4 regions of the Aeromonas genomosp. paramedia genome follow, and region 1 is predicted to be linked to each of the others. Evidence: riboswitches for the same ligand, from Rfam matches in the RefSeq annotation. Region 1 holds a riboswitch; each other region holds the start of a gene.
What was found. A riboswitch is a leader RNA that binds a small molecule or an ion and turns the genes downstream of it on or off. The one in region 1 is predicted to bind cyclic di-GMP.
Positions count from the first base shown of each region.

Region 2: another riboswitch for cyclic di-GMP. It lies ahead of HB860_RS15000 (PKD domain-containing protein); the one in region 1 lies ahead of gbpA (N-acetylglucosamine-binding protein GbpA).
Region 3: another riboswitch for cyclic di-GMP. It lies ahead of HB860_RS02540 (glycosyl hydrolase family 18 protein); the one in region 1 lies ahead of gbpA (N-acetylglucosamine-binding protein GbpA).
Region 4: another riboswitch for cyclic di-GMP. It lies ahead of lafK (lateral flagellar response regulator transcription factor LafK); the one in region 1 lies ahead of gbpA (N-acetylglucosamine-binding protein GbpA).

Region 1 covers NZ_JAAROG010000031.1:137,467-144,616, reverse strand. Annotated here, with positions in the region: gene HB860_RS21290 (cytochrome b) at 1-76, opposite strand, end outside; gene gbpA (N-acetylglucosamine-binding protein GbpA) at 177-1,601, opposite strand; cyclic di-GMP riboswitch class I at 1,667-1,752, opposite strand; gene HB860_RS21280 (methyl-accepting chemotaxis protein) at 2,015-3,700, opposite strand; gene HB860_RS21275 (M3 family metallopeptidase) at 3,994-5,844, shown strand; gene HB860_RS21270 (L,D-transpeptidase family protein) at 6,182-6,658, shown strand; gene HB860_RS21265 (AzlC family ABC transporter permease) at 6,779-7,150, shown strand, end outside.
Region 2 covers NZ_JAAROG010000019.1:44,108-51,257, forward strand. Annotated here, with positions in the region: gene HB860_RS14995 (M66 family metalloprotease) at 1-1,339, opposite strand, end outside; gene HB860_RS15000 (PKD domain-containing protein) at 1,528-4,206, opposite strand; cyclic di-GMP riboswitch class I at 4,583-4,668, opposite strand; gene HB860_RS15005 (glycosyl hydrolase family 18 protein) at 4,998-7,150, opposite strand, start outside.
Region 3 covers NZ_JAAROG010000003.1:5,098-12,247, reverse strand. Annotated here, with positions in the region: gene HB860_RS02545 (tetratricopeptide repeat protein) at 1-335, shown strand, start outside; gene HB860_RS02540 (glycosyl hydrolase family 18 protein) at 602-3,640, opposite strand; cyclic di-GMP riboswitch class I at 3,754-3,837, opposite strand; gene HB860_RS02535 (ExeM/NucH family extracellular endonuclease) at 4,133-6,280, shown strand; tRNA gene HB860_RS02530 (tRNA-Ala) at 6,429-6,504, opposite strand; gene gltX (glutamate--tRNA ligase) at 6,872-7,150, opposite strand, start outside.
Region 4 covers NZ_JAAROG010000001.1:43,368-50,517, reverse strand. Annotated here, with positions in the region: gene fliGL (lateral flagellar motor switch protein FliGL) at 1-75, opposite strand, end outside; gene fliFL (lateral flagellar M-ring protein FliFL) at 62-1,801, opposite strand; gene lfiE (lateral flagellar hook-basal body complex protein LfiE) at 1,820-2,146, opposite strand; gene lafK (lateral flagellar response regulator transcription factor LafK) at 2,158-3,420, opposite strand; cyclic di-GMP riboswitch class I at 3,673-3,760, opposite strand; gene lfhA (lateral flagellar biosynthesis protein LfhA) at 3,955-6,030, opposite strand; gene flhB (flagellar biosynthesis protein FlhB) at 6,034-7,150, opposite strand, start outside.

The DNA.
Region 1 (7,150 bases):
GGGTGGCGTAGAGGATGACGGCGGCCATCAGCCAGTGCAGCAGGCGGCTCAGGGGGTCATAGTAGTCTTTCGTCATGGGATTTTTCCGACTGGGGCCCAGGGTGCAGAGAGGCACCGGGAGCCCGGATGACAGGCACAAAAAAGAGGCCGCTCGGGCCTCTTCTGCTTGCGGGGGATCAGTTCACCAGGGTCCAGGCATCCTGCCAGTTGGTGCCCACGCCGGGCTCATACTGGGTCGCCGTGCTGGTCCAGATGGTGCACCAGCCACTGTAGGGGTAGGGCTTGCACTGGTAGATCTTGCCATCTTTCGGCTGCAGCACCTTGGTGCCTGCTGCATAGGATTTGAGTCCCTCCGGGAAGCTGTACTGGTAGTCACCGCCGCTGGCGGGATCCTTGAACATCAGGTCCAGGGTCTGCTGCAGGGGGGCACCGCCCGCCTTCGGCTTGCCCTCGATCACCAGCTGGTGGTGGCCGGCGCTCAGACCGCCGACCGCCATGGTGAAGCTCTGGCTGCTGTCCTTGATGTCGGCGCCGGTCTGGCCCTTGGCGGCGCCGCCATGGTCATACAGGGTGTTGGTGACCGCGAGATCCCCCTCGGCCGTGACGGTGAAGTTGAGGGTGACCTTGCCGTTGTCGAGCAGGTATTCGCTCTCCAGCCCGCTCACGCTGATGCTGTTGCCCACCGGGGGTTGCTGCTGCTCGAGCTGGACCTCGACCCGCTGCAGGTTGCTGCCCGCCTTCAGGTAGACGGGGTTCTGGCCGTAGACCGGGTTGAACTGGCCATCGGTGCCCTGCTGGCCTGCGCGGATCTGGCTCTGCTCGGCGTTGATCCTGGCGGCCAGATCGTGGGCCCAGTTGTTCTTCTGACCCTGCTCGGCGGAGCCTATGGTCAGCACTGTCTGCAGATCGGTGCGCTCGCCGTTGGCGTCGAATACCCGGGTCCTGGCCTTGTCGCCGACCACCAGATCGGTGGAGGGGTAGATGGTCCCGCCCTGGCTCCAGGTCAGCGGCGGCTGGGTGCCACCATCGAACTGGGCGTCGATGAGGTTGTAGAAGCTGTTGGCGGTATCGCCCACCTCCCAGACCCCGAGGATGACCTGGTAGCCGGTGCGCGCCGGCAGGGTGCACTGATGGGTGACCTGCTTGGGTGGTTGCACCATGCCCCCGTCGATGACGCAGAACGGATTGAGATCGAAGGAGTCCCTGGTCAGGGGCTGGTTCGGGTTCCACTCCTGCTTGGTGAGGTAGTAGCGCCAGTTGCGGGTCACGTGGTTGGCGGTGAAGGTCCAGCCGATGGCGAAGGGACCGGCCTGCACCTGGCGCTTGGTCCAGCGATCGCTAGTCTGGGCATTGAGCTCACCGAATTGCGGATGCCCGGCCGAGGCGATCTGGCCGTCGGCGGGGCCGCCATCGGGGAAGCCGGACGGCGCCTCCAGGCTCTGGGGCTCCCATTGAATGGCGCCACACTGGCTGTTGCCGCCGGTCTTGCACAGATAGTTGCGCCCTTCCGGCTGGCTGATGTAACCGTGGGCGAGCACGCCGCCGCTGGCCAGCAGCGCCAGCGCCGCGGCCACATGATTGAGTTGGATTTTTGCTGCCATACATTCCTCTGTTCGGTGATGTGGGCAGTCAAGTTGGCAGGGGAATTCCCCGTGACACACCTGGGTGTGGCAACCCCGCTATCCTGGACGACATGTCTTTAGACCGGAGGCTTTGCGTCCTGGCCTTTCAACCAGTTTGCCAAATGACTACATAAAGGGTCAGGGTGCCGCCCTTGAGGACGGCGCCACCATGATGGCTTCTTTTGATTAAATTATTAAGTGTAAATCTTTACAGCTTGACCTCATCGGAGTAGAGCAATCACTTAACACTCTGTTTTTAAAATTATATTTAATTCATCAAGTTGGGTTTTGCTTCGCCAGCTCTGTCAAAAGATGCAAAATCGCGACATTTTTCATCAATGAAAAAATCCCCTGCCGGCGAGGCCGGCAGGGGATGGGACTGTGTCAGACGGTCAGTGGTGCGGGTACTGGTCTGGGCGGCGGGAGGGCGCGGGGCGCGGGGCCTGACCGGGTGCCAGATCCCGGGGGAGGCCATTGCCGAGCCTGAACACCGCCAGCCGCTCGTCCAGGCTGCGCGACAGTCCGGCCAGCAGCTCGCTCTCCTGGGCCAGCTGGGAGGCGGCCTGGGACATCTCGAGCGCCGAGTCGTTGATGCCGCTGACGTTGCGGTTCATGTCTTCCGCCACCATGCTCTGCTGCTCCGCCGCCGTGGCTATCTGGGTCGCCATGTCGCTCACGTGCTGGATGTGGTTGACGATGAGGGAGAGATCCTGCCTCGCCTTCTCGGACTGGCCGACGCTGCTCTCCGCCAGCTTGCGGCTGGCATCCATGGCGCTGGCGGCGGTCACCGCCCGCTGCTGCAACTGGGTGATGGTGCTTTGGATCTCCTCGGTGGAGTGGCGGGTGCGGCTGGCCAGCTGGCGCACCTCGTCGGCCACCACGGCGAAGCCGCGACCCTGCTCGCCGGCCCGGGCCGCCTCTATGGCGGCGTTGAGGGCCAGCAGATTGGTCTGATCCGAGATGGCGCTGATGACGGCGGTCACCTCCCCTATCTGCATCACCCCCTCCTTGAGTCGATTGACCTGATGGGTAGCCTGCTCCACCTCGGTGGCGAGCGCCTGGATGCCGTGCACGCTGGCGTGGACGTCTTCGTTGCCGAGCCCGGCCTCGCTGGTGGCGTCCCGGGTGTCGCGGGCGGTGTTCTCGGCGTGGCCCGCCACATCCGAGATGGTGGCGCTCATCTCGTTCATGGCGGTGGCGAGCTGGGCCAGCTGATCCCGCTGGCTGTTGACCGCCTGGTTGGTCTGCTCGGCGGAGGCGGCGATGCGCAGGGCGGCATCCGCCACGTTGCGGGCACCCTGGCTGGCTTCCAGCAGGGCGCGGCGAATGGCGTCTAGCCCCTGATTGGTGCTGGTGGCGACGGCCCCCAGCTCATCCTTGCCATGCACCGGGATGCTCACCACCAGATCCCCGGCAGCCACCTGGGCCATGGCCCCCTTGATCTCGGCGAGCGGCCTGACGATGGAGCGGCTGATGGCCACCCCAAGCCACCCCATCAGCAGGATCACCAGCAGGGTGGCCCCTCCCATCAGCTCATACTGGGACCAGATGGTGGCCTCTATGTCCTGCAGCAGCACGCCCGAGCCCAGGATCCAGCCCCAGGGCTGGTAGCCGGCCACCAGGGACATCTTCTGGGCCGCCTCACCGGAGGGGGAGAGCCACTGGTACTCCAGGCGGCCCTGATGGCCGCCCTTGCCGAGATCCACCATGCGCTGCCAGTGGGATTCGGCGGGCGTCCCGCCCATCTGCTGGCCGACCAGCTCGGGCTTGGCAGGGTGCACCACCACCCGGCGATCCTCGTCCAGCACGAACAGATAGTTGTCCCCATCGAAGCGCATGCTGTCGAGCATGGCCTTGGCTTGCGCCTGGGCCTCTGGGGCGGGCAGGGTGGCGGCCAGGGTATGGATCCGGCTCATGGCGAGATCCAGCACCGCCTGCAATCTGGCTTCCCGCTCACTCATCAGGTTGCGATGCAGGGCACTGGCGGAGATGAGCAGCAGTGCGATGAAGCCGACCAGCGCCACCGAGAGCAGCAGCATCAGTTTGCGACTCACGGCGATATCACCGAGCTTGAACATAGTCTTTTCCTTCTTTCCCGTGCGGATCTGGTGAGGGCCAGTCAGCTGGCTGGCCTTGATTGTTTTGTGTTTAACATTTATTTAACTTTCAAGAGGTTGTGATGGTTGATTGCCAATTGAGTGTGTTGGCAACCAGTATAGCCAGCAGACAGAAACCCTCGCTTTTGGTAGCGTGGTCTGGCGCATCCCGGCGCACCATTTGCCGACTCTATTTGCAGGAAGTGTGAATGAGTTGGCATTTCACCAAAAAGGAGTGGGTGCCCCCGTGGCCGCCCCATAACAAGAGGGAATTTATGAGTTCCATTGCCAGGAATTACTTGAATCAGCTCAACGCCGACTACCTGCGAGTACACAGGCGCAAGGAGGATCTCTTCTGGTCCACCTACATGGGCATCAGCGACGATCAGGCCGGCTTCACCGCCGCCGAGCAGGCCTACAAGGCGTTCTGCGCCGATCCTGCTCGTCTGCCGGTGCTGCGGGAGATGCTTGCCCAGGCCGAGGAAGAAGAGCTCAAGCGCGGTCTGGGAGGCTGGATAGCCTTCTTCGAATGCAACGTCATCGAAGATCCGGCCGCCGCCGCCCTGATGGACGAGCTGGTGGCCGCCGAGGCGGATCTGTTCGCCCGCCGCAAGGGGCTCAAGCTCACCCTGCTGGACGAGCAGGGCCAACAAGTGGCCGGCAGCCTGCCCGCCGCCAGCACGGCGCTGGCCGCAAGTAGCGACGAGCAGGTGCGCCAGAGTGCGCTCGCCATGTTCCACACCCTGGAGCAGTGGGTGGTCGGCAACGGTTTTCTCGAGGTGGTGGCCCTGCGCAACCGCTTCGCCCGGGCCATGGGCTATCGGGACTACTTCGACTACAAGGTGCACAAGAACGAGCAGATGAGCCCGGAGCAGCTGTTCGCCGTGCTCGACGACTTCATCGCCCGCACCGAGCAGCGGGTGCACCAGAGCCTGGCGGAGCTGAAAGCCGCCAAGGGGGAGGCCGCGCTGCTGCCCCACAACCTGCGCTACAGCGTGAGCGGCGACGTGACCCGCCAGCTCGACCCCTATGTTCCCTTCTCCCGGGCGCTGAAGGATTGGGTCCAGAGCTTCCGCCGCCTCGGCATCCAGTATCGCGGCGCCACCCTGACCCTGGATCTGCTGACCCGGGAGGGAAAATACGAGAACGGCTTCTGCCATGGCCCGGTGCCAAGCTTCTGGCAGGAGGGGGAGTGGGTGCCGGCGGTGGTCAACTTCACCAGCCTGGCGGATCCTGCCCAGGTGGGCAGCGGCTGGAGCGGTCTCAACACCCTGTTCCACGAGGGGGGCCATGCGGCGCACTTTGCCAACGTCACCGGCAACGCCCCCTGCTTCTCCCAGGAGTTTCCGCCTACCTCCATGGCCTATGCCGAGACCCAGTCGATGTTCTGCGACAGCCTGCTGGACGACGCCGACTGGCTCAAGGGCTACGCCAGGAACGCGGTGGGGGAGGCGATCCCCGACGAGCTCATCAAGGGGATGATAGAGGCGCGCCAGCCGTTTCGGGCCTTCAACGAGCGCCAGATAGCGCTGGTGGCCTACTTCGAGCGGGATCTCTATGCCATGGCCGAGAGCGAGCGCACTCCAGAGGCGGTGCTGGCGCTGGCCCGCCGCTGGGAGCGCCAGATCCTGGGGGTGGAGAGTCCGCGTCCGCTGCTGGCCATTCCGCACCTGCTGAATCAGGAGTCGGCCTGCGCCTATCACGGCTACCTGCTGGCGCTGATGGCGGTGGAGCAGACCCGTGCCTACTTCCTGGGGCGCGACGGCTACCTCACCGACAACCCGCGCATCGGGCCGGATCTGGCCGCCCACTACTGGGGGCCGGGCAACGGCATGACCCACGATGAGACGCTGCGCAGCCTCACTGGGGAAGGCTTCAGCGCCGCTCCCCTGGCCGAGGCGTGCAACCAGAGCGTGGCGCAGGCGTGGGCGACGGCCGCAGCCTGCATGACGGCGGCGAGCCAGCGCCCGCCGGCAGGGGAGGGGACGCCCCTCGACGCCCACATCCGGGTGATGCACGGCGCCGAGCTGATAGCCGACAACCTCGAGTCGGAGACCCGCATGCTGGCCGACTTCGAGGTCTGGATCCGCCAGCATTATCAGCGCGAGCCCGCCGCCGCCCGGTGAGGCGCGCCTCGACCAGCAAGCCCTGCCCATCGGCAGGGCTTGTTCATTTCAGCGGGAAGCAAGCCTGGCGAGGCGGGACGGGATCTTGGCCGCGGCGCCGAGTCGGGGCGCAAGGTGCGTCTGTTTTTTGCGCCATCTATCTGTTTTGGCTATTAATTATGGTGATGCGCAGAGGCTTTGGCTGAGCGCTGGCGAGGCGGGTCACAGATATGTTTCTCTGGATATATTGAGTATTCACGGCGATCCCATATCATGGCGCTCGCTCGCCGCCAGAGAGTGGCGACATTCAGATGATTAGCTAAATACAAAGCCCTGAAGGCTTGTCGAGGGATGGAAATTGAGAGCCGTATTGTTGTGTTTGCTGGGGCTGTGGCCCGCATTGAGTTTTGCCACCCTGTCCGCCGACATGGTGGTGGTCAAGAAGTCGAGCTATAGCCTGACCCTGATGAAGGATGGCAAGCCGGTCAAGCGCTATTGGGTCGCCCTGGGGCCGGCTCCCAAGGGGCACAAGCTGCAGGAAGGGGATCAGCGTACCCCGGAAGGGCGCTACACCCTCGACTACAAGAAGAGCAATTCCGGCTTCTACAAGGCTATCCACATCAACTACCCGAATCTGGACGACATCAAGCGTGCCAACGAGCTGGGAGTGCGCCCGGGCGGCATGATCATGATCCATGGTCAGCTCAACCGCATGGGGGATCGCAGGGTACAGCCGTCCAACTGGACCAATGGCTGCATCGCCGTGCTCAACCACGAGATGGACGAGATCTGGAACGCCGTCGAGCCTGGCACCCCCATCATCATCGAGCCCTGATCCTCGCCCCTCACGCCCGCTGCCCAGCGGGCGTTTTATTTCCGCCCTGGATGGCGTGACAGCCCATCCCGCGCCGTGCTAGTTTTTCCGGCTCGCGTTGGAAGTCACAAGGATGATCCCATGATGTCAGGAACGAGCCTCCCTGCGCCCGAGCGCACGGGCGTGCTCTGGTGGCGCGCCACCCTGGATATTCTCCCCCTCTCCATTTCCGTGATCCCCTGGGGGATACTGTGCGGCGCCCTGGCGTTGCAGGCGGGCCTGAGCCCGGTGCAGGCCCAGCTGATGTCGCTGCTGGTCTATGCCGGCGCCGCCCAGCTCTCGGCCACCACATTGTTCGGGGCGGGCACCCCCTTGCTGCCCATCATGGGTTCCACCATGGTCATCACCTCCCAGCATCTGCTCTACGGCTTCACCTTCCGCCGGGACGTGCTGCCGCTCTCCCTGCGCTGGCGTGCCAGCCTCGCCTTCTTCCTGACCGACGAGATGTTCGCG
Region 2 (7,150 bases), on a different contig from region 1:
CGCCGACATAGTGGCCGAGACCATAGTTGTGGCCCACCTCGTGGCTGAACTCGTTGCCAAGGGAGCTGTCGAGGGTGACGATGCCGCCCCCGCCCGACCCGCCGTGCACCTGGATGCCGTTGGCGTACTTGCCACGGCTGTTATGGGCCGCCAGCTGGGCCACCACATAGGGATGGCTGCTCTCCCCCTCGCCGGCCGTGCTGTTGATGCCATAGTTCGCATTGTCTATCCCGTGGGAGATCAGCTCCTTGCCGATGCGCTGGCGCATGGTGCCCTCGTGCCAGCCCCCCTGGCCGGGATCGAAGTCGGTGAGCAGGGTACCGTTTGGCAGCATCACCTCCGGCAGCGACAGGGGAGCATACTGGCTGACGATCAGCCGGCTGGTCGGCACCGTCTGGAAGTACTCGCGATGGGCTTCGGGATCCCTGGCGAAGGCAAACTGATCCCGGGGGGTGGTCAGCATGCCAAGATCTATGGTGTGGATAAGCAGCTCGCTCGGGGCACCGATGGCGAGATCCGTGAGCTCGCCGCCGAGGCTTCCCTGATTGAACTGCAGACTCAGGCCTGGCCGGATCCACTCCGCCGGCAGCACCACGCTCCAGGCGTCGGTCGCATAGCGGATGCCGTTGTTCTCGAGCTCCCCGTCACGGATCCACTGACCCCCGACGAACTTGAACTGCAGGGTCTGACCGCGGGAGAGCGTCACCTGGCGGCCGCTGTAGCGCACCGTCGAGTTGTAACCGGCATTGGAACTCGCACGCACCATCTTGCCTTCCAGTGCGGCCCCCTCCGGCAGATAGATATCCCTGACCCATCGGCCATCGGCGGTCTTCACCTCCACCAGGGCATGCTGTCCCAGGCGATCCCGCAGCAAGCTCGCCGTGGCATCATCCAGCCGGGCCAGCTCGGCACTGCTGCTGATGACATTGATGGTTCCCGCCGCCGGGGTGAAGTCGACCCCCTCTTCCGGCGAACCATCGAGGTAATAAGCCGTCTTCGGCAGCTGCTCGGGCGGGTTGAGGCTAAGCGTCCCGAGGGTCTGCCCGGCGCCATCTCGCGCCGTCACCGTCATGGGCACGCCGGTCTCGGCTTGCAGCGGCCTGACCAGCAGCAGGCTCTTGCGCAGGGCGGTCAGCCTGGGCTGGCTGTCCCCTTCGGCGACATGGGCTGGCAGGATCTGGCTCTGGGCGAATTGAACCTGCGCCGCCAGGGATCCTTGCAGATCGTTGGTCGGTGGCTGGGTATTGAAGGGCAAGGAGGTGGGTGCCTGAACGGCAGCCAACAGGGGGCCGCTCGCCAGAGCGGCCATGATGAGGCTGGCTAACTGTGTTTTTGTCATTGTTATGGTTCTCGTTGTGGTGGGCATGTCCACATGCCCTGTTGCAGGAATCATTACAAAATGGGCGTCGGGGGCCAGGTACTACCACCCGACCTGAGCCTCGGTTCTGGTTGCCGCACAGCGGCATCACCGCAGGCTGAAACAGGAATGGAAAAAGGAATGGGGCCCCGGGGCCCCCTTCCTGATGGTCATAGGTTGCAGCTGGCGGCCCCCTGATCCAGCCAGACATCGTGCTTGCCGGGCTCGTTGCCCTTGGTCCAGTAGCGGGCCTGCCACTTGCGTCCCTTGTGGTTGGCGAGCTCACCGGCGCTGTAGGCCACGGCGGCATGCCAGCCGAGCTGTACCTGGCTCACCAGCTTCCACTGATCCGCCGTCTGGCTCGGCTCGTTGCCCTGGTTCCAGTACCTGGCCTGCCAGACCAGCTGGTGGTGGCTCACTTTGGTATCGGTGTTGTAGACGGTGCTGGCGCTCCAGGCCGGCCAGTAGGCCGCGTCCGGATCGGTGGCACTGCATTCACCACCGCTTGCCGGGGTGACGGTGAGCCGGGTCTGGCCCTGGGCATTCTGGGCGCCATCGGTCACGGTGACAGTCAGATCGTAATCCGTGCTGGCCACCACGTTGGGGCCTGTCACCACCAGGGTCTTGCTGCTCTGGCCGCTGGCGGTCAGGCCGGCCGGCACCGTCCACTGGTAGCTGAGCGCATCCCCATCGGGGTCGGTGGCGCTGGCGGTGAAGCTCACCTGCATGCCCGACGGCACCGAGGCGGGAGCCAGCGCGGTCAGCACGGGTGGCTGGTTGGGCGGTGGTGCCTGGTGGGTCACCACCACGCGGTCCACGCCTGCCAACCCCTGCTCATCGGTGACGGTGAGCTCGAACGTCAGCTGGGTATCCTGGGCGACCGTGCCCAGACTCAGCCTGGCTCGTGCCTGCTCCGCATCCCTCAGGGAAGCCTGCGGACCGCCGACCTGGCGCCATTGGTAGCGCAGGGCACCGTTCTCCGGATCCCGGGAATCGGCACCGTCGAGCACCAGCTCGGCCGGGCCAGTGGTACGCATATCGCCACCGGCATTGGCCAGGGGGGGCTGGTTGGTAGCTGGCGGAGGCGACTCAGGCTCGCCACTCGCCTCGCTGACCCCCGCATCACCGGCCGCTATTCTGGCCTCAAGGGTCTGGTGCATGGTGCGCCACTGGGGGGCGAAGAAGACCCCTTCCTTGCGGCCGACATACATGAGGTTGCCGCTGCCGTTGGTGTCTGTGTTACTCATGTGCCACAGACCCAGGTTGTGGCCCAGCTCATGTGCCAGGGTCATCGCCTGGCCAAACTCGGTGGCGTTGCCAGGGCAGGCCGCGCGGTGTCCTTCGCGGGGCGGTGCGTCCAGTGCCCCCATGCCGGTGGAAGAGCCGCCGCCCGAACCGGAGCAAGCCCGCGCTGGATCCTTGTAGGCGCGGAGTACATAGAGGTTGGAGAAAACCTGTTCCCGATCCGGGATCCAACCCTCATCGAAGGGGGCCTCCCGCTCAGCGCGATCCGCCTCGTAGGACTCGCCATCGCCATCCTTGTCCCACTCGTGCACCAACACCCCGTTGTCCACCCACTTCAGGCTGAGGTTGTAGGGGGCGTAGCGGCGGGCTATCTCGTTCTGGATCAGGGCACCGTCATCCCACAGGTGAGTCTTGGTCTCGCCGGGGAAGGCGATGTAGCTGTAGGAGAGGCTCAGCTCCTTGGGCACAGTGACTATCAGGCGAACGAGATCCACCAGCTCGCCGCCGGCACGGATCTCCAGGTTGGTCTCCCCCTGGGCGAGGCCGGAGAGCACCAGCCGATCCTGACCTTGCGCCGGTAGTACCTGGAGAGTCGCCAATGCCGGGTCGGCGATGGCATAACTGAGCGTCTCGCCACCGGCCAGCTTGCGGACATGGAGCACCTCCTCGCCCCCTGCGCTGCTCAGCAGCTTCTCCTTGAGCGGGCGGCTCAGGCCGGGATCGTAGGCCAGCTTGTTAGCGGGGTCCGGCAGTACCTGGGCATAGGGATAGAGTGACTGGCGCTGTTCTCCCTCGGCTACCAGCCAGAGCTGGCCTGCCTCGTTCTTGCGAAACCCTTGTTGGTCGGCCCCTGCCAGATAGCGCAGAGTGAAGCTGTAGTCCCGCGCCTTCTTTATGGTGACTGGGGTGGCTGGGATCATGCGACCACCGCTGAAAGTGGCGGCGCCGTCATAGACGACTATGTCATCCTCATTGTCGATCACCAGAATGGCGAACTGGCGGTTGTTGCCGCCCCAGTGACCCTCTTGCAGCCGGAAGGCGGTGAGAGTGAGCTCGTCGCCGATGAGAGGCAGCTCCCCGGCCTCGACACGAAAGTCGCGGCTCAGGGATCCGCCGATGGGCAGGTAGAGGTTGGTCTGGACGACGGTGCCCTCATCCCATAGCTCGCCAAAAGGGATGGCCCGCGCCGGGATCCCCTCGGCCGGATCGTAGACTGTCACCGGCAGCGAGAAGGTGACGGTGCTGCCGACCCAGCCCTTGAAGCCATCCACGTCAGGCAGGCCATCGTCCTTGACCTGGTACTGGGCCACATAGCTGCCCGGTACCTGGGTATTGACCCCGCTCACCTGAGTGAGGCGGGCTGTGATGTCCCCATCCTCCACGTCCCAGGCCGTCAGCAAGGGGGCAAAGGTCGCGCCGAGCGGCAACTGCTGGGCAAAGTTGTTGACCATGCCCTCCTGACTGTAAATCCTGGGCTCACTGTTGTCCTTGCGAAACTCCCCGGTGGTACTGCTCTGCTGGGCCAGCGTCTGCGGCACCGCCCCTGCGGCCAGCAGGGCGAGCATGCCCCCCTGCATCGCCAGATTTACCTTGTTTTTTTTCATCTGCATTCCGTGATGTCCCTATTTTTGGCGCCTGCGTCGGTGGCAGGCACATCGTTGTTATTGAGTTGACATGAGCACAGGGTTCGACCCTCTTCTCCTGCCGCCACTGACGGCGCTCACCCTGAGCGGCAGGGCGTGAGCGGGCGGGTTGAGCCCGGTGATGGCGAAGTTGGTTTCACCCCAGCCTAGGCGGGGTTTGCCTGGCGCGGTGACACGAAGGGGGAAGGCAAGCAGGGAGCCAACCAGACAGGTCGGCAGTAAGAAGGGGTGGACTTTGCATGGCGAATAATCCTTTTTCGTTATTAGTCAATACGATAAGGACGACGTAACCAGCAGATGGTGCAAGATCTCCCCTTGGCAGAGGATCGATACGACCTGTGGCGGCCCCGCTGTCCTAGATCATGGATCCTTAGACCGGAAGCTTTGCGTCCCGGCCTTTCAACCGGTTTGCCCTTATACACAAATTAATCAGTAGTGCGCCGCGATTATTCTCCATAGCCGCAGTCACTGCAAATGGCAGAGCGGGATCCTGACTTGGTGTTCTATCAGGAAATATCCCTGAAGGCAGGGTTAAGCTCGGCGTGAGAGCGGATGTCAACCATCCAACTCACTCCATTGAAAGCGTTTTCAAGATGAAAATATTTTTTTCAACTTCGGGTGAAATGATTAATTCCCTAGCAAAGACTGGCGCCGATGGCCATGGCTGGCGGTTTATCCGCCCCAGGCCGAGGTCAGCCCGCAAAGCGCCACAGGAAAAAGGAGTGGGGCCAAGGCCCCACTCCTTATGACCATCAGTTGCAGCTGGCAGCCCCCTGATCCACCCAGACGGCGGCCTTGCCGGGCTCATCGCCCTTGGTCCAGTACTGGGCCTTCCACTTGCGACCGTTGTGGTTGGTGAGATCACCGGCGTTGTAGGCCACTGAGGCATTCCAGCCGAGCTGCACCTGGCTCACCAGCTTCCACTGATCGGCGCTCTGGCTTGGCTCGTTGCCCTGGGTCCAGTACTTGGCCTGCCACACCAGCTGGTTGTGGCTCACCTTGTCATTGGTGTTGTAGACGGTGCTGGCACTCCAGGCTGGCCAGTTGGCCGCATCCGGATCGGTTGCCTCACAGCCGCCACCTGTACTGGCTGGCTTGACGGTCAGGCGGGTGCCGGCACTGGCATCCAGCGCCCCGTCGGTCACCACCAGACTCAGGTCATAGACAGTGTCGCTGGTGACGTTCGGGCCCGTGACCACCAGGGTCGCGCTGTCCTGACCGGTGGCGGTGAGCCCCGCTGGCAGGCTCCACTGGTAGCTCAGGGCATCACCGTTCGGATCGGACGCCGTGGCCTTGATGGTCACCTGCTTGCCGGACTCGACGGTGGCACTGGCCGGTACGCTGACCACGGGGGGCAGGTTCGGCTGCGGCGCCTTGTTGGTCACCACCACCTGATCCTTGGCACTGAGGTTGTGATCGTCGGTCACAGTCAGCTCGAACACCAGATTGATGTCGGTAGTGGCGGCGTCCAGCACCACCCGGGCCTTGGCCTGGGTGGCATCCAGCAGGCTGGCCTGGGGCCCGGAGACCTGCTTCCAGCTGTAGGTCAGCGCGCCGCTTTCCGGATCGTGGGAGGCGCTGCCGTTGAGGGTCACCTCGGCCGGGCCTGTGACGCTCAGATCGCTGCCGGCATTGGCCACCGGCGGCTTGTTGACCGGCGGCAGACTACCCTCGCCGTGGCCCAGTCCCTCGTGCATGGCGTTGAGGATGTCGCCGTTGTCCGCGTCTATCTCCCAGGCGAACAAGCCGCCGAGCTGGTTCGCCAGCACGTACTGCCCCTTGGCCTTGACCGAGCGATCGTTGTCGAAGCTGATGAGATCGCCGCTGCTGGCCTTGAACACATAGGGGGCCTCGGCCGACTCGTCATAGCCCTGCTCCCAGCCTGCGCCCATGCGGTTGTTGACGATGTCGCGATAATCCACCACGCCGTTTTCCCAGGTGCCGCTGACCGGCCCGGTCGCGGTGCCGGTGAAGGGATTGCCGGCCTGGTAGTTCTTCACCCCGGTCCAGCCACGGCCATACATGGCCGCCCCCACCACTATCTTGCCCGGTGTCACCCCCTGACCCAGCAGCGCCTTGACGCCCTTGTCGGTGGTGTACTTGGTGGCCGGATCCCAGCTTGAGGCAAAGAGGTTGGTCTGGTGGGCCAGATTCTGCAGGTCGAAGGCGCCGCTGAAGTCGTAGCTCATCAGGAAGATGTGGTCCATGTACTGCTGGGCAGCCTGATAATCGACCTTGGCAATCTTGTCACCGCCGGCGCTGATGGCCGAGGTGAGCTCATACTGGCGGCCGGTCTCGGCTTCCAGCTCGTCGAGCATGGCGCGCAGCTCCTGCATCAGCACCACATAGGTGGCACCATCGTTCGGACCGCCCAGGCTGGGGTTGGCACCCTGGCCACCCGGGAACTCCCAGTCGATGTCCACCCCGTCGAAGAATTTCCAGGTCTGCAGGAACTCCTTGACCGAGGCGACGAAGGTGTCGCGCTTGCTCTTGTCCCCCAGGAAGTAGAAGGGGTCGGAAAGGGTCCAGCCCCCGACCGACGGCAGTATCTTGAGGTCAGGATGGGCCTGCTTGAGGGCCATCAGGTTGCCGAAGTTGCCCTTGTAGGGTTCATCCCAGGCACTGAGGTTGCCCTGGGACATCTGGATCGCCGCCCAGGGATCGTGGATGGAGACCTTGAAGTCCTCACGACCGGCACAGGAGCGCTGCAGCGCCTCGAAGCTGCCGGAGATCTCTTTGAGGCTGTCGTTGATGCCGTTGCCGCCACAGATGGGGGTGAAGCCGTAGAGAATGTGGGTCAGGTTCTGGGCCGGGATCTTGTCCACGGTGAACTTGCGACCGTAGACACCCCACTCCACGTAATAAGCCCCCACCACCTTGCCGGACTTGTTGGCGTAGGGCTTGT
Region 3 (7,150 bases), on a different contig from region 1:
AGGCCAAGGAGCTGGATCCGGCCATCGACACCCTGGCCAAGTCCTATCAGCTGGCCCCCAGTGCCGAGCTGCAGCTGAAGATGGCGCGCATGATGATCCAGAGCAAGCGATACAAGGATCTGGTCGCCCTGGCCGCCAAGCCCGCCGCCAATGCCAGCGGCGAGCAGCGGGCGGATCTGAAGTTCCTGACCGGGGTCGCCTACTTCGAGCAGCAGAAACCCAAGGAGGCGCTCAGCGCCTTCACCCAGGCCGCCCAGAATGGCAACGTCAGTGGTCGCGCCTCCCCCTGGATCAGCTTCCTGAAGGAGCAACAGGGCGGCGCCGTCACTCAATAAACCGGCACGCCATGGGCAGGCATCCGCCCATGGCGACTGCCCATCCACAAGGGGGTCAGCCCCGCAGCTTGCCTGGTGGCAATTGGCCGCTCTTCGGAGCGGTCTTTTTTATGGTCCCCTCCCCCGGTTGTCACGAGATCCCTTCATTTATATGAGGCGAAAAAAATCCGGAGCCTGGGCTCCGGATTGGGTCATTGGGTTGACGCGGGGTTAACCCCTCAACCGATTATCTGTCGCTGCATACCAGCTTCAGCAACCGGGATAACTCAATAGTTGCACACCAGCTTCCAGCTGCCATCGCCCGCCTTGGGCTCGTTGCTGGTCCACCAGTTGGCCTGCCACACCGCCTTGCCGTTGGTCATGCGGTCGTTGCCATTGGCGTGATCCCCGCGTGGCCAGGTCGGATAGGCATTGTAGTCCGCCGGGTTGACGTTCTGGCTGGCGCAGGTGGTGCCACCGCTGCCGCCGTCACCGCCACTGCTACCCCCCAGCACCGCCTCGGCCAGGGCCGGGAAGTCGGACTTCAGGCCTATGGTCTGGCTGCCGGCAATCAGGCGCATGCCGCTCGGCACGCCGGCGGCCGGCAGGTAGTAGGTCATGGCCACTTCCACCTCGGTGCCCGGCGCCCAGGCCTTCCAGGCCGGCAGCGTCAGGGCCACCTTGTGGAAGTCCTTCTCATTGGCGATGCCGTCGGAGTTCTGGTTGCCGCCGCTCTCCACCACCTTCAGCCCCATGCCGCTCTGGTCGGTGATGGTGTCGGAGGTGGAGGTGGGCATCAGGAACTCGATGCGGGTGCCGCCCGGTATGGTCTGGGTCGACTTGTTGGTGAGCTTGAGGGTCGGGTTGATCGGGTAGTTGGAGTCCCCTTCCTTGAAGCCGGAGAGGCTCACGCCGATGTCGAGCTGGGCGGCCGGGGCCGGCAGATCGTTCTGCTTCAGGGCCGCCTTGTCGGCCTTGCTGAACTTCTCGTAGGCGAGGCTGGTGAGGGTGCTGCCCATCACGTACTCGTTCTTCGCGGCATCGAAGTCATAGTCTCCCGCCATCTCCCAGAACATGACGCCCCCCAGGCCCCGCTTGACTATGTAGTCGAGCTTGTGACCCATGGACTCTTCATCTTCGGTGGAGAGGAACACCTTCTTCTGCTCGTTCCACAGCCAGGGCGCATGGGCCTTGTCGTCGTAGTAACGCACGTACTGGCCTTGCATCACGTGGGCCGGGTTGTTGGGATCCAGACCCCAGGCCTGGCCGTAGCTCGGCAATGTGGTGATGCCGAGGCTGGCCGCGTGCTCCAGGTTCTTGGCATGCCACATGGGCACGGCGCCGCCGCCTATCTCCTTGCCGTTCTTGTCCAGATCATGCCAGATGTTGTCGATGCCCACCGCCCCGTTGCCGCAGGGGATGGTGCTGCCACCCGTGCCCGGCTGGCAATCGCTCTGGCTCGGCAGCGCCGCCTTGCCCCCCAGGCCGTGGGTGCCACCGGTGACCCCCTGCCAGCCACGGGTGTAGTAAGGCACCCCTATGTTGATCTTGCCCGCCGCCAGGGCGCCGCGGAAGTAGTGGGCCGCCCAGGCGGAGTTGAGATAGCCGATGCCGCCAAACTGGGCCTGGGTGTAGACACCCCACTGGGACAGCTCGGGATCCGCCTTGTTGTCGAACAGGGCGGCGTTGTGGCCGACGAAGTGGTTCCAGGCACCGTGGAAGTCATAGGTCATCAGGTTGACGTAGTCGAGGTACTGGGTGACCTGGAAGTTTTCCATGCCGCGCAGCAGGTAGGCCGAGGCCGGCGAGGCGATGGTCAGCATGTACTTGCGACCGTCCTCGGTCCCGGCGCTGTCGAGCTTGTTGCGCAGGGTCTTCATCAGCACTTCATAGTTCGCAAACAGCTTGCCGCGACACTGGTTGGAGAGCGGGAAGTCGTTGGGGTTGCCCGCATCCTTCATGGAGGTGGGGTACTCGTAGTCGATGTCCACCCCATCGAAGCCGTACTGGCGGATGAAGCCCACCGCCGAGTCGGCGAAGGCGTTGATGCCGGCGGTGTTGACCGAGCAGTCGCCCTTGGTGGTGGCGGCGTAGAAGCCGCGAGTATCGGCCCAGCCCCCCACGGAGATGAGGGTCTTCACGTCCGGGTACTGCTTCTTGTACTTGGACAGCAGGTTGAAGTGGCCCTGATAGGCGAACTCGGGATCCATCTCGGCGCCCGGCACCCCGTTCCAGGTCAGCTTGGTGGCGGCGTCATCCACCTTGATGGTGTGGCTCTGCTCGTCCACCGCCGCGAAGGCGTAGTTGATGTGGGTGATCTTGTCCCAGGGGATGTCGCCCACCAGGTAGGCGGGCAGGCCGTTCTTGCCGGTGCGCCAGGAGGTGAAGTAACCGATGACGCGGCGGCCATGGTCATCCCCCATGCACTCGCTGCCGTCGGCGCGGTAGATCTGGCGCACGTCGCAGGAGAGGTTGCCGCCGGTGGGGGGCAGGGCCGCCTCTTCCACCTGGACGTCCACCTGGGTCGACTCGCCAGAGAGATTGGCCTTGTCGGTCGCCACCAGCTTGAGACCGGTCAGCCCCTTGTTCTGGGGCGTCCAGCTCAGTTGCCAGGGGGCGCTGCTGTCTTCGCCCACCTTCTGGCCATTCACGAAGAGCTCGACCTTGGCGACGTCGTCATTGGCGTCGGTGACATTGCCGGTCACGGTGAGGGCGCGGCCCAGGGTCACCCTGGCCCCGGCGGCGGGGCTGGCGATGTTCACTTTGGGCGCCTCTGGCGCCACCACGGCGGCGACCTGGAAGCTGGAATCCGCCTCGCTCAGCACCTTGCCGTCTTTATCCAGCGCCCGTGCCTTGAGGGCGTGATTGCCCACGCCGGCGGCAGACCAGCTGGCGCTCCAGGGGGAGGCCGTGGCCGTGGCGACCAGGGTGCCGTCGATCAGGTATTCCACCCGGGCGAGCGCCGTGACCGGGCCGCTCAGGGTCACCGCCAGGGCCAGGCTGGCCCCTTCGCTGACGCTGCTGCCCACGGCGGGGGAGCCGATGGCGACCACCAGGGCCGGCGGCGGCACCTCGCCGCCAAAGAGTTTCCAAGCATCGGCCCAGACGGCGCCGACACCGGGTTCGTAGTGGTAGGGCGACGCGCCACACCAGCCGGAGTAAGGGAATTCCTTGCATTCATAGAGGGCGCCTGCGTTGCTGACGATGTCGCTAGCCTTGTAGGCGGTGCCGGCCTGATAGGCGGGGTAGGCGGCCTGCGCCCAGGCAGGGGCGGCCGCAAGGGCGACCAGCATGGCGAGCCTGCTGGGCCTCAAGATCTGTTGCATATTGTTATCATCCTTGTTTTGTCTTGGCTTTTAAGACCGGGAAAAGCGCAATCGCAACAGAGAACAAGGGAGCGACAACAGGCCATGGACGGGCCACAAACCCTCAAGTCACCCTGGGTAACCCCGCTGTCTGGCCCGCTTGGGGCAGATCGGAGGCTTTGCGTCCCGGCATCACTGCCGGTTTGCCCTTTGCCTGGGTTCCGTGAGGAACGGCTCGAGTATAGGAAGCAAGTGGCAACCGCTCAATCTTTATTCTCTAAGGAAAATATGTGAATGCCGGCCGGCTCACACTTCCCCTCAATCGGCCAACTAACCATTAAGTCATTAATATCAATCTGTTAGCCACGTCAAAAAAACGGACTCAGCCTCTTTTGTCTCCCCATAATGTGCGTTGCCTCACTGGTCAGAGCTGCCAGAAATGTGACAATGCGCGCCCTTGGCCAAAGCGCCAAGGCTATGGAAACACTGGCAAAAATAAAAAAAGGAATACCCATGAAAGGAAGACCTACCCTGCTGTCCCTGGCCGTGGGGCTCGCCCTCGCGTCCCCGTCTCTCCATGCCGCCGGCTTCAGCTGCCCGGCCGACAGCGCCCTCACCCCCATCCCCGCCATCCAGGGCAGCGGCGACAAGAGCCCGCTCGTCCCGGGCGATCTGTTCGAAAGCCTCGGGACTGTCAAGGTCAAGGCCCTGGTCTCCGCCCTCGGCGAGAGCCTGAACAGAGGCTTCTACCTGCAGGATCTGCAGGGGGACGGCAACCCCGAAACGTCGGACGGCATCTTCGTCTACCTCAATGACAAAAACTTTGCCAGCAAGTACCCGGGCATCCAGCCGGGGGCCCTGGTCTGTCTGGAGGCCAGGGTCGAGGAGTTCTACGGCCACACCCAGCTCAGGCCACTGGTTGACGGCAACACGCCGCGCCTGGTGGTGCTGGCCCAGGGCGAGGCACCGGCCGCCACGGCGCTGCGGGTGCTGGAAGGGGAGACCCTGGCCCGGGCCCTGGAGCGTCACGAGGGGATGCGGGTGCGCCTCGACGAGGGTAGCGAGCTCAAGATAAGCCGCAACTTCAGCTACGACTACGCCGCCAAGCGCAACAACCTGGTGCTCGCCCACGGCGCCCCGCTGATGAAGCCGACCCAGCTCCATGTGGCGGGCAGCCCAGAAGCCGTGGCGCTGGCCGAGACCAACGCCGGCAACCGCGTCTTCCTCGAATCGGACTTCAAGGCCGCCAACGGCAAGCTCCCCTGGCTGCCGGCCTGGGAGCCGGAGCAGGGCTATCTGCGCATCGGCGATGCCCCGCTCAACCTGGAGGCCATGGTGGGCTACAGCTATGACGAGTACCGCCTGATCGTGCCCAAGGATCAGCGCATCACCGCGGGGGATCTGCTGCGCACCGACGAGAACGACCGCCAGGGCGCCCCGGCCCGCGCTCATGGCAGCGACCTGCGGATCGGCAGCTTCAACGTGCTCAACTACTTCACCAGCCACTCCAGCGTGGGGGGCGCCCTCAACGTGCTCTGCGCGGATCAGGCGGATGCGGACAGCGCCAAGGGCTGCAACCGCGGCGCCAAGAGCCTGGAGGAGTTCCAGTTGCAGCGCGCCAAGATAGTCAACGCCATCGCCGAGATGGACGCCGATCTGCTCGGCCTGATGGAGATGGAGAACAACGGCTTCGACGAGCACGCCGCCCTCCACGATCTGGTGGAAAACCTCAACGCCCACCAGAAAGAGGCGAGCAAGCACTACGCCTTCGTCACCCTGCCCAAGGCCCTGCTCACCGAGGAGCGCTTCTTCGGCGGCGACGCCATCATGGTGGCCATGCTCTATCGCCCCGCCCTGCTCACCCCGAGCGGGGATGCCGAGGTCATCCGACTGCCTGAGCAGCGCTACACCACGGGCGGCGTCGCCAGGAGCGCCGGTCAGCGGGACTCCCTGGTGCAGCGCTTCACCGTGGCGGGCAGCGACGCCCCCCTGACCCTGGTGGTCAACCACCTGAAATCCAAGGGATCGGGCTGCTACGAGAACGGGGATGGCAAGACGGAGCCTGCGGATCTGCAGGGCAAGTGCACCGAGTTTCGGGTGAGCGCCGCCAGGGTACTGGGGGAGGCGGTGAGCAAGATGCCGGGCCAGGTGCTGCTGGTGGGGGACTTCAACTCCTACGCCAAGGAGGATCCCATCCGGGTGCTAACCGACTATGCGCCGGTCGCGGGGGAGCGCCAGATCCGCTCCGCCTCCCACACCTTTATCGGCGAGCAGCCCTACGAGCAGATGGGCCAGGCGGTGGGCAAGGGTTACGGCCTGGTGGATCTGAACGTCAAGTTCAACCAGGCGAAAGCCATCTCCTACAGCTACGAGGCCGAACTCGGCACCCTGGACTACGCCCTCGCCAACCCGGCGCTGGCGAACAAGGTGGTGGCGGTGGCCGACTGGCACATCAACTCCTTCGAGAGCAACCTGTTCGAATATGGCGGCGCCTTCACCGGCGATCTCATCAAGTCGGACAACCCCTTCAGCGCCTCGGATCACGATCCCGTCATCGTCGACCTCAAGCTCAAGGAAGAGAGCAAGGGGGGTGGCGGCGCCATGGGGGCACTGCTGCTGGCCCTGTTGCCGCTGGCCTGGCGTCGTCGGCACTCGTCATGATCCGCATTGAATAACGCTAAAAGCCCGCGACAGCCGCGGGCTTTTTCATTTTGGTCATTTGATTTGTAAATGAAGAGGCAGCCATCATGAAAAAAATAAATGCCAGAACAAACAAAAAGGCCACCGCGATGCGGTGGCCTTAAATATTTGGTGGAGCTACGCGGGATCGAACCGCGGACCTCTTGCATGCCATGCAAGCGCTCTCCCAGCTGAGCTATAACCCCAACTCACCTCGGCGCTACCAAAGTTATCTCTGGCAACGGAGGCGCATGATAGGCATCACCCGCTTTGCTGTCAACCCAAAAATAACGCCCGTTGGAGCGTTTAGTCAAAATTCAGGCAGTTAGCTGTTTTTACCGCCAATTGCGTCGCTATGTCGCTGTTTTATGTCATGAATCTGAGCGCCACACAAAAGCGAAGGGCCCCCTTGCGGGAGCCCTTTTTCAAGCAATGGCAGAGGCTTATTCGGCTGCCATCCGCGCTTCGATATAGGCCAGGGCACGATCGATGCGGGCCAGCACCCGCTCCTTGCCCACCAGCGCCATCACGGCATCGATGGCAGGGGGACGGGCCTGGACCGGTGAGCCTGAATTACTCGGCTGCCATCCGCGCTTCGATATAGGCCAGGGCACGATCGATGCGGGCCAGCACCCGCTCCTTGCCCACCAGCGCCATCACGGCGTCGATGGCAGGGGACTGACCCAGACCGGTGACGGCCACGCGCAGCGGCATGCCGACCTTGCCCATGCCCTGACCCAGTTCGGCGGCGGTCGCTTCAATCAGCTCGTGCAGCGCTTCGGTGGTCCAGGTCTCCAGCGCCGCCAGCTTGGCCCTGGCCAGGGTCAGCGGCTCGGCCGCGACGCCGCGCAG
Region 4 (7,150 bases), on a different contig from region 1:
CAGCAGGATGGCGGCCTTCTCGAGGTTGTCGATGTCGATGTCGACCGCGCTCTGGTTCAGATTACCGTTGTTCATTGCCACTCACCCATTGTCTGACCACTTCCGCCACCCGGGCAGTGTCTTTATCCACCAGCAGTTGCAGGTGCTTGAGCTGTACCTCCAGCTCGGAGCCAGGCTCCGGCAGCGCCTCCAGATCCAGCGAGGAGAACTGGGGCTCCAGCTTGTATTCCGCCTGCTGCAGATTCTTGCCAACCGCGGTGCCATCAGCCTCGTCATCCCCGTCACGACGCATGGAGAGGCCTATGGTCGGTTCCTGCTCTTCATCCTGCTCCTGTTCCGGCTCGGCATCAGGATATTGCTGGGTGCGCACCAGGTGCTTCACCAGGGGGCGAATGCCGAAGAACACCAGGGTCAGCCCCAGCAGACCACCCACCAGGTAGCGCAGGGAGTCTTGCCAGTAAGGGGTCTCCAGCCAGCTCGACTCAGGTGGCGTCACCGGCACGGCGCCGGTGAAGTCGAACACCTGCAGGCTGATCTGATCGCCGCGCACGCCGTCAAAGCCGACGGAGCGCTCCACCATCTGGCGGATCTGCTCCAGCTGCTCGGCGCTCCAGCCCCCCTTGGGGCTGCTCTGCTGATTGAGCAAGATGGATACGTTCATCCGCTCCAGCCGTCCCTGCTGATAGCGGGTATGCACTATGGTGCGGCTGTTCTCGTACTGCTTGCTGACCTCCTGCCGTTCGGTACGAGTGTCGTTCTTGGCTGGCTCCGGCGTCGCCGCATTTCCCTCGGCAGCCGCTTCTGTCTGGGGCGCAGTCTCGGGAGGACGGTTGGACAGGGCCCCCGGGATGCCGAGCGCCAGGGCATCTATGGTCTTGTCGGACTTGTTGGACTCCTTGGTCACCACACCATTGGGATCCAGCTGCTGCTGGGTCTCTTCCACCGCGTTGAAGTTGACGTCAGCGGCGATCTGGACCCGGAAGTTGCCGGTGCCCAGCATGGGATGGAGCATGTCGCTGGCACGCTGGCGGATGTACTGCTCAAGCTTGCGCACGTACTCCATCTGCTGGACGCTCTGCTTGCCGAATCCCGCCTTGTCGCCGAGCTCGGCACTCAGCAATTGGCCCGCCTGATCCACTATGGTCACGGCACCGGGCTTCATGCCCGAGATGCTGCCTGCCACCAGGTTGGCGATGGCCTCGACCTGACCCGGCTCCATGGACTGGCCGGGTTGCAGATCCAGCATCACGGAGGCGCTGGGTTTCTCTTCGTCACGGCCGACAAACAGGGTCCGCTTGGGGATGGCCAGATGCACCCGGGCACTGCGCACCGCATCCAGCGAGATGATGGTTCTGGCCAGCTCCCCTTCCAGGGCATGGCGGTAGCGCGCCCCTTCCATGAACTCGCTGGTGCCAAGACCGGTGACTGTGTCCAGCCCCTCGAGGCCGGCCGGCATGGCCGCCCTGACCCCGCGCGCCGCCAGCGCCATGCGCACGTGGGCGAGCTGGCTCTCCGGCACCAGGATCTGGCCCGAGCTTTTTTCCAGCCGGAAAGGCACCTGCTCCTTCTCCAGCATCTCCATGATGTTGGCGGTGTCGTAGAGCTCCTGCTTGCCGTAGAGGGGCACATAGTTCTTGCTGGAGGTCCAGAGGATCACCACTATGGTGCCCGCCACTATGGCGGCAAGCAGCGCTATGGTCAGGATGGATTTGTTGTCCCGGGACAGGGTGCGCCAGTTGCGCATCCCTTCCTGTACCCGGGCGATCAGGGAGCCCGACGCCCCCGGCGAGGATGATACCAATTCAGTCATGACCTACCCTCAGAGCGGCATGCGCATGATGTCATCGAAGCCTGTCATCAGTTTGTTGCGCACCTGCATCAGGGCGGAAAAACTGAGACCTGCCTTCTGGCTGGCCACCATGGCCCCCACCAGATCGTCGCTCTGACCCGCGTCGACGGCGGTCATCAGTCTGGACGCGACATTCTGCTGTTCGTTGACCCGGCCGACGACGTCACGCATGGCGTCGCTGAACGAGACAGCCGAGGCGTCGTTAGGCTCGATGGAAGGGGTGTGACTGGCGACGCGCTGCATTTCCTGCATCTGCTGCAGGAGCGTCACCTGTGATGACATGATCTCAATCTTCACTCGGTTATCCCTTAGTTTTGAATCTGCTGCTCGACATCGATGCCCTGCTCGCGCATGGCAGCCAGCTTGTATCTAAGTGCCCGGGTCGTCATCCCAAGGGCTTCGGCCGTACGAGTCCGGTGACCACGAAAACGGCGCAACGTCTCCAGGACGAATTGAAATTCGGCATGCCGTTTGGTCTCGCTGAGCCCCTCCGGGGCCGCAAGCGTCTGCGGTAACAGGTTGTCGGCTTCGACGGCATAATGGGGCAGCATCAAATCGACCGCCTGAATATGCAATCCGCGAGCCATAATTAGTGCCCGCTGGATCACGTTGTCCAGTTCGCGCACATTGCCCGGCCAGTCATAGGAGAGCAGCTGCTTGCAGGCGCTCTCGCTGAGGCGATACCCCTGCTGGGCGGCGTAGCGCTCGATGAAGTACTCCGCCAGCGGCAGTATGTCGTCCGGCCGCTCCCGCAGGGCGGGCCAGCTCATGGGCAGCACATCGAGCCGGTAGAAGAGGTCCTCGCGAAACTCCCCCTGCAACACCAACTCCCTGAGGTCTCTGTTGCTGGCGGCGATGATCCGCACATCCAGCGCAATCACCTGATGGCTGCCCAGCCGCTCGACCTCTTTCTCCTGCAGCACCCGCAGCAGCTTGGCCTGCAATGCCAGCGGCAGTTCGGAGATCTCGTCGAGCAACAGGGTGCCCCCCTGGGCCAGCTCGAACTTGCCCTGCTGGCTGGCGGTCGCGCCGGTAAAGGCCCCCTTGCTGTGTCCGAACAGGATGGATTCGAGCATGGCTTCGGGGATGGCAGCACAGTTGATGGCCACGAAGGGCTTGCCCGCCCGGCTGGACATCTCGTGGATGTAGCGGGCCAGCCGCTCCTTGCCCGTCCCCGACTCGCCGCCGATGAGGATGGTGGCCGAGGTCTTGGCAGCCCGCCTGGCGAGCTGCAAGACCTGCAGGCTCAGGGGCGAGGTGGCGATCAGGTTGGGAATGGCCTGACGCAGGCGCAGGGCTCCCCTCACCACATCGAGGATCTGGCGCTGGCTGAAAGGCTTGATGATGTAGTCGATGGCGCCGGCCCGCATGGCCTCCGCCGCCAGATAGGCCTGGTGCTCATTGACCAGGATGACGCAGTCGGTACCCGCCAGCTCCTGCACCATTGAGGGTCCGGCCTCGGTCATGACCGCCATGTCGAGCAGCACGAGATCCGCTGAATGGTGAGAGAGAAATTGTTTGGCCAGCGGGACAGAATTCAGGCAAGAAACGCGATAGCCTGCCTTCAACAATATTCCCTCAACATCGTCTCCATTTGATAACGAAGAGGAAACTAATAATAAATGAGCATGAGATTCAATACCGACGGGTATTGAATTTTCCTTGATAGATAAATCAGAAAACATATTAACCCGAACCTGTGATTGCACATGAATCAATCAACAGAACTGACGCTCAAAAAATAAAAACGCACCAGGACGGGGCAGCACTTCTTATTGAGCACTTACCCTATATCGGTATGAAAACAAGGCTGGAATCATGGCCTTGGTAACCCCGCTATCATTAGCATCAATGCTGTTAGACCGGAGGCTTTGCGTCCTGACTTTTCAGTTCAGTTTGCCTTTATCATGCGACGACCCGTATTAGGATGGCATGGCTTGGTTGTCCTTAAGCCATGTGACACATCTGACTGTTTCTATTTTATTTTTTCACTGTCAGTCTGTGTCGCGTCAAAAGCCGTCACATCATAACGGCTTTATATGACAATTCAAGCAGATGTGCGGAATAGTCTCTTCCTGCCGGCATATGGGCGTGGCAATTCCACTTCAGCCCAGGGTGCCAATTACCTCGACCCGCAAATCTTCCGGGATCTCGTTATAAGAGAGCACTTTGAGACCCTTTGAAAAGGATCGGGCATAGCGGGCGATCAACGGCCTGAGCTGGGGCATGACCACCAGCACGGGCGCATACCCCTGCTGCTGCAACTGCTCCTTCACCAGCGGCATGTTCTGCTGCAACTGCGCCAGCAATTGCGGGTCGACCGGGAAGCTGTCCAGCTGGATTTTTCCCTGCTGCTGGGACTGGTTCATTGCCGTCAGCAGAGTCTGCTCCAGCCGATCATCCAGGGTGAAGGCCGCCAGTATGTCGCGGGATCCGATCGCCTGCCTGACGATCTGGCGCTTTAGGGCGCAGCGCACGTCCGAGGCCAGCAGCACAGGGTCCTTGGTCAGCTCGCTCGCATCCAGCAAGGTGGTGGCTATGGTGCGGATATCGGTGAGGCTGATCTGCTCCTTGAGCAACTGACGGAAGACCCGCAGTTGCTGCATCTGGGTCAGGGCCAGATTGAGCTCTTCCGCCAGGCGGGGCGACTGGGTGGCCAGATACTGGCCCAGCTTGCCCACCTCGTCATGGCCGAAGAGCCCATCGAGCTGCTCCCTGAGCAGCTTGCTGGCATGGGTGGCGATGACGGTGGCGGAGTCCACCACGGAGTAACCCAGGTTGAGCGCCTTGGCCTTGTTGTCCGGCGAGATCCAGACCGCGTTCATGCCATAGGCCGGATCCTGGGTCAGCTCGCCGTCCAGGGCCCCATAGGTCTCCCCGCTGCTGATGGCCATCAGCCGCTGGCAATCCACATTCCCCGTGGCCAGGGCGATGCCCGACAGCTTGATGCGATACTGGTCCGGTTGCAGTTGCAGGTTGTCCCGTACCCGGATCTCGGGCAGCAGGAAGCCATACTGCTCGGACAGGGTCTTGCGAATGCCGCGCACCCGGGCGAGCAGCTCGGCCCCCTTGTTTGCCTCGGCCAGCGGCACCAGCCGATAGCCCAGCTCGATGGCGACTGCATCCACCGGCGGCAGATCCTGCCAGTCCAGCCCCTGCGGCTCCGGCTGCACCATCTGCCTCGTCAGCTCCTCGGCCGCATCCAGGGCAGGGTCCTTTGCCCGGCGCTGGCTGACGCTCCAGCCGGTCCAGGCCAGCACGGCGGCAAAGCTGAGGAAGGCCAGCATGGGCATGCCGGGCACCAGGCCCAGGATCAGCATGATGGTCGCCGCCGTATAGATGACCCGGGGGGAAGCCAGGATCTGCTGGCCGACCTGATCCGACATCTCTCCCTCGTCACTCACGCGAGTGACTATGATGGCCGCCGCGGTGGACATCAGCAGTGAGGGGATCTGGGCGACCAGACCATCACCTATGGTAAGCAGGGCATAGATGCGGAAGGCATCGGAAACCGGCAGCGAGTGCTGGAAGATACCTATGGCGAGACCACCCACCAGGTTGATGATCAGCACCAGCAGGCCGGCGATGGCATCGCCACGGACAAACTTGGAGGCCCCATCCATGGCGCCGTAGAAGTCCGCTTCCCTGGCGATCTCTTCCCGCCTTGCACGGGCCTGGTGCTGATCCAGGGTCCCGGCGTTGAGATCGGCATCTATGGCCATCTGCTTGCCCGGCATGGCATCCAGGGTGAAGCGGGCGGAGACTTCGGAGATCCGCTCCCCCCCCTTGGTGATCACCACGAAGTTGATGATCATCAGGATCACGAACACCACCAGACCCACCACGTAGTTGCCACCGATCACCACTTCCCCGAAGGCCTGGATGACCTTGCCGGCGGCCTCGTTGCCCTCATGACCATGGAGCAGCACCACCCGGGTGGAGGCGACGTTGAGGGACAACCGCATCAGGGTGGCCACCAGCAGCACGGTCGGGAACACGGAGAAATCGAGGGGGCGGCGGGCCGAGACAGAGACCAGCAGCACCAGCACCGCCAGCACTATGTTGAAGGTGAACAGGGCATCCAGCAGCCAACCGGGCAGAGGCAGTATCATCATCGCCAGGATGGCCAGCAGCATCATGGGGATAGCTGTATAGGATTGGGTCAATACACGCCAGTTCACAACTTACCTCTCAGGTTGACGTAACTCGGGCGGCACATGCAGAGGGGCAAGGGGATTGGGTTTTCTGCCCTTGCCTGCCTCATAGGCCCGTAACTGCAATACGTGGTTCAATACATAGGCGACCGCTGTGTAGAGGCCTGCCGGCACTTCCTGATCCACCCGGGTGGAGTAGTAGATGGCCCGGGTCAGCTCCGGCAGGCTCATCACCATCTTGTCGTGCTGCCTGGCGACATCGCGGATCCGCTCCGCCATGCCGTCTATGCCCTTGGCAATCACATAGGGGGCGTTGGCCCGCGCGGGATCATACTTGATGGCGACCGCGTAATGGGTCGGGTTCACTATGATCACGTCTGCCTGGGGCACCCGCTGTTCGATGCGCGCCCTGGCCAGCATGCCCTGCACCTGGCGGATCCTGGCCTTGATCTCGGGGCGCCCCTCGCTGTTCTTGTGCTCGTCCTTGACCTCCTGCTTGGTCATCTTCAACTGCTTGTTCAAAGACCAGCGCTGATAGGGGACATCCAGCACGGCGATCAGCATCTGCACGCTGCCTAGCAAGATAAATGCCTGAGAGAGGATGCGCAGCGCCTGTTCCATGGCTGCCTGGGGCGGCATGCGGTTCATCATCATCAGCAGGGGCCACTGGTGCTGGAGCATCAGGGCCAGGGTGCCGCCGATCAGCACCACCTTGAGAAGGGATTTCAGCAGCTCCATCAGGCTGTGGGTCGAGAACATCCGCTTGAGCCCCTTGAGCGGGTTGAGCTTCTCCCCGCTTGGCATCAGCTTCTTCCAGACCAGCACCATGCCACCCGGCACTATGCTGAGCAGGACCAGCAACAGGGCGAGCAGGCCGAACAGCGGCAGCAGGACCCACAACATGCCGATCAGCGCATCTGCGGTCCACTGGATCATCATCTGCGGATCCCGCGCCCCCTGCCAGTTGAAGCGCTGGGGTTGCTTCATCAGCTCGGCAAAGAAAAGGCCGAAGCTCGGTACCATCCACTGCATGGCCAGCCCGCCTATCAGCAGCAGGCCGGCGGAACTCAGCTCCTTGGAACGCGCTATCTGCCCCTCTTCCCGCGCCTTGCGCCGTTTCTGGGTGGAGGCCTCTTCGGTTTTGTCC